4 regions of the Brevibacillus sp. M2.1A genome follow, and region 3 is predicted to be linked to each of the others. Evidence: predicted binding sites of a transcription regulator. Region 3 holds the regulator's gene; each other region holds the start of a gene.
The links. Region 3 encodes LexA, which represses DNA repair genes until DNA is damaged. Its sites were predicted from a motif close to CGAACATATGTTCG; they were not measured.

Region 1 (3,393 bases), 1.1 Mb from region 3:
TTTCCGGTTTGGCGTTGCTGATCTCCATCGTAGGTCTGTTTAGAAAAAAAGCGTAAGTGCTTCTTCATAATTAAGCTGTGCAGTGTGTCCAATCACACTGCACAGCTTTTTCCATTGTATGGCAATTAAAATCATTCTATAATAGTTGTAATTACTTTCGGAGGTGTATCACATGTTAAAAACACTATTCAGAGCAAGCAAGTACACAGGAAGGAAAAATAGGAACGGCAGCATGACGCGTACGCATTTTGCACAGTAGCGGATTGTAGAGTAGCGATCAGTATGTGAAAACGGGACGCGTCATCTGCCTAAAAAAAGGTGGATACTGCTTCCATGTTTATGAATGCGACAAAAGTATATACGATCAAAAGTTTTTTGACTTCCCTTGCCAATACAACCATGTTCACGACCTATGCGCTTTACTATATTGTGACACTGGGCTTTAACCCGTTTGAATTGCTATTGATCGGGACGGTATTGGAGTTATCCGTGTTGGTGTTTGAAGGGATAACAGGAGTAGTTGCGGACACGTACAGTCGCCGTCGCTCCGTCATTATTGGGATGTTTTTTCTGGGAATTGGATTTTCGATGCAGGGGATCGTTCCCGTGCTTGATGCTTGGATACCGTTGATTTCTGTCTTCGGCTTGGTCCTGTTTTCGCAAGTCATCAGTGGTCTCGGGTATACGTTTATCAGTGGAGCGGATACTGCATGGATTGTGGATGAGGTTGGAGAAGAGAAGATCGGTACGATTTTCATGAAGGCTAAGCGCTATTCCTTGTTTGGGAATCTGCTCGGGATTGCACTTAGTGTGGCTTTGTCAACAATCGCACCCCATTTGCCTTTCCTCATAGGTGGCCTTATGTATCTAGGGCTTGGTGTCTTTCTGATTCTGTTCATGAAGGAGACCGGATTTATTCCTCGTGAGCGTGAGCAAGGTGCTTCCCACGTGAAGGAAATGATTCAGACGTGGACTTCGGGTGCCCAAGTGATTCGCAGTCAGCCGATTCTCATGCTGATCTTGTTCGTGACCCTATTTACGGGTGCAGCTTCTGAAGGGTATGACCGTTTGTGGGAAGCGCATTTGATCACAGAAATTGGCTTTCCGGAGCTAGCGGCTATTTCAATGCCAATGTGGTTCGGGATCATTGCCGCACTCGCAAGCTTACTCGGCCTCATCGTCGTAGGCGTTGTAGAAAAAAGGCTGGATGTGAACAATGAGAGGGTTGTCCTTGTGGGCATGTTCACGTTGACGGGGCTCAAAATTGCAGCGATGATTGCTTTTGCTTTTTCCCCTAGCTTTAGCTGGGCATTAGTTGCATTGCTGTTAATCGGTGTGATTCAGTCTTTAAGCAGTCCGCTGTATGATACGTGGCTGAATCTAAACATTGAGAGCAGTGTGCGAGCGACGGTTTTATCGATGATGGGCCAGTCCAATGCCTTGGGACAAACGGCAGGCGGTCCGGCTGTCGGATGGATCGGAACCCGTTTTTCGATTCGAGCTTCTCTTGTTGCGGCGGCTATTTTATTGGCACCGATTCTGATTGTGTTCGGGCGTGCGCTTAGAAGGCGCTGAGTCAAACAAAGTGTGACAAGTATAAGGCATGTGTCCATTTTTAGGGCGCATGTCTTTTTGTTGTGGCAATCGTTGGTTATTGCAAACAGAACTTGCGAACAAATGTTCTCTTTTGATATGATGATCTCAACAACAAGAAGACACATTATGTGGTGGTGACAGCCTGATGATTCAGGAGTTGAGAAGGTACGCAACGCGGCAGCAAGCAGTGGAGATCATTTATTTGAAGAAGGATGGAGAGACTAGCAGGCGCACGAGCCGTCTGGTACAGATTGATGAGAACAAAGGGAGCTTAAAAGCATATTGTTATATGAGGAAGGCGTATCGTGTATTTGTATTGGAAAACATTTTGGCGATCGTACCCGTGTCAGGGCATTTTGCCGGATGAAAAGGGATCATCCTCCACGCCCCCAGCCTATTCCAGCTACACTATGTTATACTAAATAGGAAACAACTTCAAAAAAGAGGAAGGGCGGGGACAACAATGGAGTTCTTCATTGTCATCGTCATCATGTTTTTGATCGTAGTATTTGTCTTGGCGTCCAAAGCTGCAAAAGGCGGAAGTAGTCGCTCTCATTCCTCTTCAGACAGCGGGGGCGGAGCCTTCTTTGTAGACAGCTCTCACAATCATCATCATCGAGATCACGACTCAAACGATCGTTGGGATAGCTATGACGGCGGAAGTGATAGCGGTAGTGGTGGAGACAGCGGTGGTGGCGGAGATAGTGGAGGCGGCGGCGGGGGAGATTGACGCTGTTGCATTTTGTTTCATTATGGTACAATAATTGGGAAATATGATTCCAAACCTGAATGGTAGGTTTGCTAAAGGAGAGATGTTTTATGGTAGTCATCAAATTTGTTCAGAGTGTCGTAGTCGGGGTCACAGGAATCCTCCTTTCAAGCGAACAGTAATACCGTTCACCAAATGAGGATTCGACTGTGACTGGTTCTGGCTGATAGCCATATATTTAACCAATTGCAGGGGGAATCCGCAGTGAATCAACTAACCAATCAACAAGTATTGCAATCTATGGGCTGGAATGAGTATTTTGCTAATCATTTTGCCCCTTATGCCGAGCAAGGCTACAGTGTGGGACGTATCACACTCGAACATAAACGTATTTATCGTCTGTGGAGTGAGCATGGCGAGCTCTTGGGCGAAGTAACGGGTAAGCTTCGTTATGAAGCCATCGGGCGAGAAGATTTTCCGGCTGTCGGGGACTGGGTAGTGATCAGTGCTCGCCCAGAGGAAAAGAAAGCCTCCATCCACGGACTTCTTCCACGTAAGAGCAAGTTTTCCCGCAAAGTAGCTGGGGATACAGTGGAAGAGCAGATTGTGGCCGCGAACGTCGATACCGTTTTTCTCGTGAATTCCTTGAATAATGATTTGAATTTGCGCAGGTTAGAACGCTATCTCATTCTCGCGTGGGAAAGTGGAGCCAATCCGGTAATTGTGCTTTCCAAAGCAGATTTGTGTGACGATCTGGATGCATGCATGGCAGAGGTAGAATCAGTTGCGATCGGAGTACCTGTTCACGTAGTCAGTGCTGAGCAGGGAGAAGGACTGGATCAACTCGCACCGTATCTGGGCGAGGGCCAGACGATTGCCTTGATGGGTTCCTCTGGTGTTGGCAAATCCACGTTGATTAATAAATTGAGCGGAGCGGAGATGCAAAAAGTCAGTGGCGTTCGTGAAGGTGATGACCGTGGCCGCCATACGACGACACATCGTGAATTGTTCCGCTTGCCGAGTGGTGCTCTGATGATCGATACACCAGGCATGAGGGAACTTCAGCTCTGGGAGGCAGATGAAGGCTT
Region 2 (3,393 bases), 280 kb from region 3:
GCTGCCGCTCCGCCCACCGCGAGAGCTCATTGAACATCATCTGATAAGAAAACTTCAACGGCACAATCCGCATCTGCCCCAGATCGGCCATGACCGCCCGAAACAAAATGCCAAATAAAATATACTGGCGTATCATTTCCTGCTCGTCAGACACCATCGGCTCCGTCACTTGTAGTGTCCTCCGATCTTACGTGCACGCTCTTTCGCCTGTCCTGCTTCCAATACAGAGGTGGCGCGCAGGATGGCGTCCTGACCGTATCGGGTCCGGATATCATCCATAGCTTGTGCCAACGAACGCCGCTTGTGATTGTCCGTGAACAGATTGAGTTGTACCACGTTGTCAGGGACAAGCTGCCCCAGATTGACCCCGATACTGCGGACGGGCGTTTCCTGCCAGTGGCGGTCAAACAGAAAGCAGGCCGCTTCGTACAAAGTCATGGCATCATTCGTCTGCTCCGTGAGCTTCATCTGCCGTCCAAAGCCCGTTCCAGCAGCCAAATCAGCTCCACGACAGCCCACAGACAGAACGGAGCCCATCAGCTCCTTTTTCCTCGCCCGACGGCACACTTCTTCGCACAGCTCTAAAAGCACCACTTTGATTTCCGCTGCTGTATGGTAATCCCGCGGCAACGTCATGTGATGACCGATCCCTTTTTGTGAATCATAGGAATCCAAAGCCACAGGTGAATCGTCGATTCCGTGAGCCGTGCGCCACAGCACTTCCCCGTTTACTCCCCAATGCCGGGTGAGGATGGCTGGCCTCATATCTGCAAGCTGCCCGATCTGATAGACGCCCATTCGATGAAAATGACGCTTCATGCGTGAGCCTACGCCGAACAGCTTTTCAATCGGAAGCTTCCAGAGCGTATCCGCTAACGTTTCCCGCTTGAGCCAAAAAACGCCTTCTTCCCGTTTCTTGGCGAAATTATCACAGGCCATCTTGGCCAATACCTTGTTCTCCCCGATGCCTACCCGACAGTTGATTCCTGTCTCCATCCAGACGCGCTGCCGAATCTGTGCAGCCATCTGCATCGGATCACCAAACAGGTGAACGCTGCCTGTCACGTCGAGAAACTGCTCGTCGATCGAGTACGGCTCCACCTTGTCGGTAAATGCCTCGAATATGCGAGTGATTTGCATGGAGATGCGAATGTACATCTCCATGCGCGGACGAACAACGACGAGCTGGCGACACTTTTGCTGCGCCTGCCACAGCGCTTCGGCCGCGACCACTCCGTATGACTTGGCAATCGGACACGCTGCCAGCACGACTCCACTGCGCCGCTCCGGATCACCCGCGACGACAATCGGTTTGTTTCGCAGCTCTGGATTGGCCCCTTTCTCGATACTGGCATAAAAGCTCTGCATGTCGATCAAAAATACGATCCGCTTGTTCGCATTGGACATACGATCATCCCCTAAATAAGAACTTATGTTCCCTTGTTGCTTTGTTCTTATTATAGCAAACAAACGTTCGTTTTTATGCCTGTCTCGCGCAAAAAAAAGCTAGTAATTATTTCCTCTCGGATAAGCACACATCGGTAGGTGTTCCGCAAGCGAGAGCGAATCCAATAAAGGGTTACTTTTTCACGACAGGAATCCAAATTTCGCTTCGGAAGGTTGGGGATGAAGTGTCTTTATTTTCGTTCCACAAAATCTCCGGACCCTCAGCCTGTTCATAACCAGAGGATAAAAACCATTCCGAATAAATCCGGGCCCAGACATCTTGCAGCGTATCGGGAAAAGGACCCACTGCTTCGAAGACCGCCCAGGTGGAAGCAGCAACTTCAAGTACTGCCAGGTTGTCTGGATAAGCTTTTGTAGTGGCTACGCCGATATAATGATCGAGCTCGCCATATTCCAGCCGACCTTCTGAAAAGTTCGTGGACGCACTGATCAGTCCTAGTGGTTCGATATCGGATAGCGACTTCAGCTGCTGGATCGTCTCCCTATCTAATGAAGCCCACATAGCCGCAATCTCTGGATTGACTCCACGATAAATCAGCGGGACTCTTTTTTTCAGACCCACAATACGAAATGCCTCTTTTTCTTCCATGCGGTAGTTCATGGCACTGCCTCCTTTTATGGATAGATGAAAGGTCATTCGTGGATAAGCCTTCAAGGGTTGGCCGATATGTCTGGCTTCTGTCGGAGTGACTCCATGCACATTCTGAAAAGCTCTGGCAAAGGAATCAGCCGATCCGTATCCGTATTTGATCGCAATGTCAATGATCCGCTCGTTGCTGTCCGCAAGCTCAAAAGCTGCAAGCGTAATGCGCCGACGCCGGATGTACTCGGATAGCGGAACACCAGCGAGAAAAGAAAACATTCTTTTGAAGTGATACTCGGAGCAGCAAGCTACCCGGGCGATTTCTTTATAGTCAATCTCGCTGGTCAAATTGTCTTCGATGTAGTCCAGAGCCTCATTCAGCTTTACAAGCAAATCCATGGTAATGACCTCCCTTTCCTCCTCAGAATAGCAGATGCAAAATCGGGCGATCCGACATTTCGTGCACGATGATGACGGGTCGATCTTGTGAAAAAAACGCCTATTGAAAGGAGCTCTATCACATGACAACGACTTCCCCTCTGCTCCCCCAAATCGGAGCTATTTTTGTAGCCGTCAGCGACATCGAGCGCGCACGCGACTGGTACTGCCGTCTCTTGGGCATTCCCATAGACGGTGAAATTATGTTCGGGCATATATACTGCATTCCTTTGCAAAGTGGACTGACACTCGTCCTGGACAGCAAAATCTTTCCGAAGCGTATCACAGATGATGCCCCCTTGTTTCATTTCAACACACTGGATATCGAAGCCTCCTATGCCTTTCTCAAAGAGAGCGGAGTCGAAGTCGTCACCCCTATCCAGCATGGCCACTGGTTCAACTTCCGCGATCCCGACGGCAATCTGATTATGGTAAGCCAATGTTAAATGAAAGAGGAGATACACGCATGACCATCCACTTGCGCCGAACTACACCGGCAGACATTCCTTTCGTATGCGAAGTAGAAAATGCACCAGAGAATGCCCCGTTCATTATTCCGTGGAGCGCAGATCGGCACCATAACGCTCTTGGCGACCCGGACATCCTCCATATGATTGCCGAGAAAAAAGAAACAGGCCACCCCGTCGGCTACGTCATCATCGCCGGGCTGACCAATCCTCATCAAAGTATTGAACTCATCCGTATCACAATCGCAGCAAAGGGGAACGGCTACGGTCGCAACATCCTGCGTCAGATCAAGCAGTGGGCATTTATCGAGCAAAAGGCCCATCGGCTCTGGCTGGATGTAAAAGAAACGAACGACCGCGCCCGCAGCCTTTACGTATCCGAAGGGTTTCACATAGAGGGCACCTTGCGCGATTGCCTAAAAGCAGGCGATACTTACG
Region 3 (3,393 bases):
CAGCTTTTCGCCCGAAAGCGATGCATCCTTCCTGCCGACAGCTTTTATGAGTGGATGAACACCATTTCAGGGAAACAACCGATGCGGATCATGTTGAAAACCGGGGAACCATTCGCTTTTGCTGGCCTGTTTGATACGTGGACGAATCAAGAGGGAGAAAAAGTACATACCTGTACGATTGTTACGACAAAGGCGAATGAGCTCATGGAGAATATTTATGAGCGAATGCCTGTCATCTTAAAGAAAGATGGCGAGGACTTATGGCTTGATCGGGAGAAGTATGATCGGTTGCAGCTCCAGTCACTGTTTACCCCCTATGATTCCAGCGAGATGATGGTGTATCCGGTATCTACCAAAGTGGGCAGCCCCAAAAATGATGATCCTTCCTGTATTGAAGAAGTAGAGGTCGGCTCTTTGCTTGAAGATTAATCCTTTCGTAGGAGATGAACTCTTTCACGTAATTCCTGTTCGGTTAACGATTCCAATTGCAACAAGGCCTCATATGGATCACTACCTGGAATATGAAAGTATCGAGCAAATGCAGGCTCGGTTTTGATGCCGCTTTGCTTCAGAGCTCTGATGTGTTGGTATGCATCCATGCCCCCTATTTCTAGCAATCGTGCTTCGATGTCCATATGACGATAGGCATTTTGCTTTTCGACAGCTAACGGTTGAGCAAACAATTCAAACCAAAAGTCAGCTGTGAAAAAAGAGATAACGCACGTGGGAATACTTTTTATATCTAGTTGAGTCACTTCAAATCCAGGCAAACAGCCAAACGCTTTACGAACAACCTGCTCAAACTGATGCAAATCATGACTCTCGCAAATAATATCCAGATCACTTCCTACAACGTCAATGTTCAATGGGATGGTTCCGGCAAGCACTGGACGGTAATCGGATAGTACTTCCATGATGTGCGTCTGTTGAATTGCTTCCAACGCCGCTTTTTGGCGCGATGTTCCTCTGCCCAGGTAAGAGAGATCATGCCAATTTCTCATGGGACAACCTCCATGTCTAGTTTCTTTTAAAATAGTTTAGACAAAAGTGAATAAGTACGCAACGAAATCGGTAATCACTCGTATACCTAAATGAAGGGAGTGTAGTGGATGGAAATATTTTTGTGGGTCGTAGTTGTGTTATTGTTCTTGCTTAGCATCGCAGGAATTTTCTTACCCGTTTTACCTGATACGATCTTGCTGTGGGCGGGCTTTTTACTCTATCACTTTTTTATTGCAGATCCGGGAGCGGGATTGCCGGCATCCTTTTGGTGGGGAATGGTCGTTCTAAGCATTCTACTTTACGGTGCTGACTTGCTGACGAACATGTACTTCGTGAAAAAGTATGGGGGGTCAAAATGGTCGTCCATTGCCGCTGCGGTCGGAATTATCCTCGGGATTTTCGTGTTTCCACCGTTTGGTATGCTGATCTTGCCGTTTGTATTCGTCGTTCTCGTAGAGTTAATGGTGCAGAAGCAATCGATGGAGCGAGCAGTGAAAGCAGGGGTAGGTTCACTGATCGGATTTTTGGGCAGTGCGGTCGTAAAAGTCATCTTGCAAGTTACGATGATCATCTGGTTTTTTATCGCCAGATAACATATAGAAAACGAAAAGGACAGCCGAGGCTGTCCTTTTTTACGTGGAAACTAGTGAATGAGGCGATAGACACCGATGACTTTACCGAGAATGGTGACATGCTCCAGAATGATCGGTTCCATTGTGGCATTCTCCGGTTGGAGTCGGAAGTGGTTCTTTTCTTTGAAAAATCTTTTGACGGTCGCTTCGTCTTCTTCTGTCATGGCTACGACAATGTCACCATTGTTCGCTACGTGTTGTTGGCGAACAATGACGTAATCTCCGTCGAGAATTCCGGCATCAATCATACTGTTCCCGGAGACACGCAGCATGTAGACCTTGTCTGAAGTCACGATATTGTCTGGAAGCGGGAAGTATTCTTCCACATCCTCAATGGCTGTAATCGGTTGTCCAGCAGTTACTTTTCCGATTACGGGCACACGGACGACAGAGTCTTCGAAATTGTCTTGAAAACGATCTTCATCTGATAGCAATTCGATGGCGCGAGGTTTGGTAGGGTCTCGACGAATGAGGCCTTTTTTCTCTAAACGTGCCAAATGACCATGTACCGTTGAGCTGGAAGCGAGTCCGACAGCCTCTCCAATTTCACGTACAGAAGGCGGATATCCTTTATCACGAACTTCCTTTCGTATGAACTCGATGATGGCTTGTTGTCTACTCGATAATTTTGACATAGAAAGACACCCCTGATTTCTCGAACATATTTTCCTATATTATACCATGGGAGCTTGCGTTCGACAAACATAAGTTCGATTCATTGTTGACATGAACATACGTTCTCATTTATTATGAGTTTACAAAAGGACAGAACGTATGTTTGTAAGGGGGCCATTATCATGAATTCATCGACAGTACGTAATCGTTTCGAGAAAAAAGAAGAACGTCGTGTTCGTTTTGGTATCACGAGAGGTCAAGCTCTCTTGTTTCTTATTACATTTATTCTCTTTTTTTACTTGTTGACCGAACTAGTGTTTGCTTCTTCGCCAATGGAGGAGCCACAAGGCATTGAGGTAACCGTACAATCCGGAGATAGCCTATGGTTGTTAGCCGTTCGCTACTCAGATCAGCATACAGATGTTCGTGACTATATCATAGAAATCAAGGAAGCGAACGGTTTGGATAGCAACAGGATTTACCCGGGTCAGACTCTGATCATGCCTGATATGCCGTAAGTGTTCGGCTGTCTTGCGGGATCATTCGAATGTGGTATAATGAAGCGGCACTACTACAGAGTGGGAGGAACCAGCAGTGGTATCTGACGCAGAAATTAAACGCATTAATGAATTGGTCAAAAAATCTCGCGAAGAAGGTTTGACTGAAGAAGAAAAGCTCGAACAAAAAGCATTGCGCCAAAAGTACATTGACGCCGTTAAGCTTTCATTGAGAGCTAATTTGGATTCCATCCGTTATGTGGAAGACCTTGAAGAAAATAAGCCAAAACAGTAAGATAACAATTACTGATACGACAGACATCCTCGCTTGACGCTAGGGTGTCTTTTTCTGTGACATACATAACGCTTTGATTGCCAGGGAGGGAAAGCGATGGCGTGGATAGCTGTAGCGGTTGGAGGAGCAGTTGGCTCTCTTTTGCGCTACCTATTGTCTTTGCTTGCGAATCAGCCGGGATGGCCATGGGGAACCTGGATCGCCAATGTTTGTGGATCGTTGATCATCGGCATCTTGTTCGTGCTGGGGAAAGAACGTGGCATATTATCTCCAACACTCTATCTCTTATTTGCAACGGGGGTCATGGGAGGATTTACGACTTTCTCTAGCTTTTCCTTGGAAGTGGTCACTT
Region 4 (3,393 bases), 190 kb from region 3:
TCAGATTGCCCCATGGCTCTGGGGTTGGCCGAATCGGTTCATGGCAAGAATGGAAGCAAAAGACACACGCGTGATCCTAGTCGCAGGCAGTGGAGATGTGTCGCAAGGCTTTGATGTTCCGACTGATTTAAAACGGGTGCCAGAAAGCTTTACAGGTGGAATATGGACGAACCGGATCGATCTGATTGGTCCAGCTTTTCACGAAAACGTAGAAAAATAATGAAACGGTTCTCAGACATATTCGTATATACTTATACGGAATAGACTTCCAACCTAACTAGGAGTGATTGATATGCTTAAGAAGCTTTTGAAAAATTTACTCGGTAATCACTCATCTTCGCATAAGTACCGGAAATACAGCAGCAGCGATTACAAACACCGCAGAAAGTATAGCTCTAGCAATCGGTACGGACATTCCCATTACGGCAGCTCTCATTATAAAAGAAAGCACTCCAGCCGTAGCTTCTTCAGCAGTTAAACAACTGTTTCACCAATGATTAGACAGCAAAACTCCGCTTATGCTAGCGGAGTTTTTTCATTACGCTCTCATGTCACCTTTGAATCTACCCATAATAATGGTGTTGTAGTAATTGCCATCAGAAAGGACCTTGTCGTTTTTGAGTACCCCTTCGATTTCAAAACCAAACCGTTTGTACAACTCAATTGCCTTCTCATTCTTTTCCATTACATTCAACGTCATTTTGGTAATGTGGTTGGCGTCTGCCCAGTCAACCGATTCTTGCAAGAGATTCTTCCCAATGCCATAACCCCAGAACTCTTGTAAAACACATACACCAAACTCTACTTTGTGGGCAAATCTGTTTAAGTAAACGCCTGCACATCTGGAAAACCCGACAATCCGATCTTGAGTAACAGCCACTAAAAACAAATTTCTTGCACTTTCTGCATCCGTTTTGATGATGTGTTCGAATCCTTGCACATCGATGAAAGCCTCCCCTCTTTCTCTGTCCAAATTTTCAGTCTCACCATCGATTTGCAGTCGCAGTTCCGACATTTGTTGTGCATCTGTCTCCATTGCAGAGCGAATCGTGTAGGATAACCCGTTCACAGAAAGTAGTTGTTGGCTGATGATCATCATTTTCTCCTATTGGTAAAATTTTGGTCTTTCATCTTATCACAGGTAGGGGTCTTTGTGAATCTTCTCTATTTCTAAGGATAAAGAAAAAATCACATTGTGTTTACATAATATTTATTATGTCCATTTATACGACATACTGAGGATATGCTACAATAAGGAAAAGGAGCGTGCTCGCATGAATTTTTCCAAGTCATTTTATTATACGGTCGACCATTCCAAGGTAGAGGAATATAAGAAGATGCTCGATCTCATGAAAATCCCCTACATCGTGGAAGCACCGATTGTCTTGCTGAATCAAGGAGCGAATGAATACTCCTTCGTTTTTCCTAACATGTCAGGTCGCCTTTATGGAATGGTGAGCAAGTTATTTCAAGCGGATGGAAAGCCGTATTTGAAGAATGAAACATAGGCAAAAAAAAAGGACCCAATGATTGGGTCAAAATAGGAAGTGGAGAGAATGCATGCTATGTTATATATTCTAACATCGAAAATTCGAATGTCAACCAAACTTTCGAATTTTCTGCGTTTTCATGTTAAGTTTTGTGACACATCCTCTTCTTTGTGCAAAGAAAGGAAAGAAACCTTACGATGAGTCGATTTTCATGTAAGGTTTCTATACGTTCCCTTATGCATGTACATTGATAATTTTCTCCATCTCGATCCATTGACTACCCGTCTGGTTTGCTAATTGAACACGTCTCGCCTTTGGGTCTACCCATTTGACCACACCCCACATGCTACAGGTATTCCCCCGCTCCCCCTCAAAGGACACACACCAGCTCACATTCAAGGGGTAATTCTCTCTTGCAGAATCTCGCAGCATGTACATAAATGCCTCTCTTTCTTCGTTCGTTACTTCAAGATTGCCGTTAGCCACACCTTTCCACCCGCCTACCTACGAACATTTGTAATCCAGATACCCATCCTGTGTGGGAAATTGTATTTACATTATAGGAAATGAGAACATAAGTTCGCAACCCTTTTTTCAATATTGTCCTGCCAAGTCTCACAAATTGCTTTATTTAGGAAGAATCTCTAAGAAAAAAGCCGTTCTCCCATTGGTCTTGGAAAACGGCTCTTGCTTTTAGCTTGATAGTTCCTGTGGTTGATGCTGCGGTCTTTTCTCGACCAGCTCCAAAAACTTTCCGAAGGTAGAAGCGAGTATTTGCTGAAAAAGCATACCGAGAACAACAGGAAGAGCAACTGGCGCCGGAAAGTACGTGATTGCCATAACTGCCCCTGCACTAATGTTTCGCATTCCACTGTTGAAGGTTAACGTGACAATCACATCACGTTCCCATCCGAATAGCCTTGCGATCCCCCATCCCATTACATAACCCGAAATGGCTACTACGAGTACGAGGACCGCCATTCCTACCAGTTTAGCATCCATCATATGAAAGTAAGATGAGACCATCGAGCTGTTGATGGCGACGACAACACCCATACCCATCTTGGAAAATGGCGCTAATTTTGGTGCCAGCGTTTTTTTGACGTTCCCTTTTGACAAATGATTGAGCAGCATTCCCACAAGAGATGGCAACACGATCATATAAAATAAACCCTTCATCAGCTCTGCCAAATCCATCTCGACGGTAGCCCCCAAAAACAAGGACATCCCCAACGGAACAATCAGTGGGGAGAGCATCGTATCCAACAAAATAATGGATAGCGTCAGTGCGATATTCCCGAAATAAATCGATGACCACAAAAAGCTCGTGATCCCTGTGGGAATTAAGGCAGCCAACAAGAAGCCCGTGATGACATGGATATCATCTGGATAAAACAACCGCGCCATCGACCAAGCAACAAGCGGCATTAGTGCATGGAGAATCAACAAGTTGACGATTAAGGGGAGCGGTCTGGTCAGTACTTTTGCAAATTCTTTAAATCCTGAACCGAGACTGCCCGCAAATGTCATGAAGGCAAACACCCAAGGGGACAAAAAAGCAAACGGTTGCAAATGTGTCCCGGCTAAAACGCCAATAGCAACACTGCTCGGCGTTAGTATGGGCATGATTTTCTCAAGCGATCGATTCAGTTTGGCTAACCCGTTCATTTGATACACCTCAAGTCTCGTCCTTTGATGCTAGTGATGTGAGGTATGTTATCATGAACAGATTATTGTTACAAGACCAAAGTTCATTATTAGATTACTTACGCATCATTTATTCGAATTTCACCTTGCATACTTTCATACATGGGAGTAAAGGCTATGACGGAAAGGAGGTATTTTATGAACGGAATGGATTGGGTAGAATTTATCCGAAAAACCGAAGATAAGATGTATCACC

Region 1: HP567_RS24700 (WYL domain-containing protein) is a predicted target of LexA. The motif match lies at 1,671-1,684, and genes of this name have one in related genera.
Region 2: HP567_RS21065 (DNA polymerase IV) is a predicted target of LexA. The motif match lies at 1,464-1,477, and genes of this name have one in related genera.
Region 4: HP567_RS18845 (YolD-like family protein) is a predicted target of LexA. The motif match lies at 2,060-2,073, and genes of this name have one in related genera.

What each region holds. Positions count from the first base shown of each region.
Region 1 is NZ_JABSUY020000001.1:5,173,246-5,176,638, reverse strand. It holds gene HP567_RS24710 (YcnI family copper-binding membrane protein) at 1-56, shown strand, start outside; gene HP567_RS24705 (MFS transporter) at 334-1,575, shown strand; gene HP567_RS24700 (WYL domain-containing protein) at 1,742-1,963, shown strand; gene HP567_RS24695 (hypothetical protein) at 2,060-2,326, shown strand; gene rsgA (ribosome small subunit-dependent GTPase A) at 2,570-3,393, shown strand, end outside.
Region 2 is NZ_JABSUY020000001.1:4,393,392-4,396,784, forward strand. It holds gene HP567_RS21060 (hypothetical protein) at 1-169, opposite strand, end outside; gene HP567_RS21065 (DNA polymerase IV) at 166-1,407, opposite strand; gene HP567_RS21070 (AraC family transcriptional regulator) at 1,580-2,449, opposite strand; gene HP567_RS21075 (VOC family protein) at 2,572-2,934, shown strand; gene HP567_RS21080 (GNAT family N-acetyltransferase) at 2,955-3,393, shown strand, end outside.
Region 3 is NZ_JABSUY020000001.1:4,115,138-4,118,530, reverse strand. It holds gene HP567_RS19625 (SOS response-associated peptidase) at 1-429, shown strand, start outside; gene HP567_RS19620 (DUF4269 domain-containing protein) at 426-1,001, opposite strand; gene HP567_RS19615 (DUF456 domain-containing protein) at 1,110-1,595, shown strand; gene lexA (transcriptional repressor LexA) at 1,646-2,269, opposite strand; gene yneA (cell division suppressor protein YneA) at 2,432-2,767, shown strand; gene HP567_RS19600 (DUF896 domain-containing protein) at 2,844-3,041, shown strand; gene crcB (fluoride efflux transporter CrcB) at 3,138-3,393, shown strand, end outside.
Region 4 is NZ_JABSUY020000001.1:3,922,210-3,925,602, forward strand. It holds gene HP567_RS18825 (glycerophosphodiester phosphodiesterase family protein) at 1-220, shown strand, start outside; gene HP567_RS18830 (hypothetical protein) at 293-478, shown strand; gene HP567_RS18835 (GNAT family N-acetyltransferase) at 539-1,096, opposite strand; gene HP567_RS18840 (hypothetical protein) at 1,275-1,508, shown strand; gene HP567_RS18845 (YolD-like family protein) at 1,725-1,976, opposite strand; gene HP567_RS18850 (bile acid:sodium symporter family protein) at 2,184-3,158, opposite strand; gene HP567_RS18855 (hypothetical protein) at 3,336-3,393, shown strand, end outside.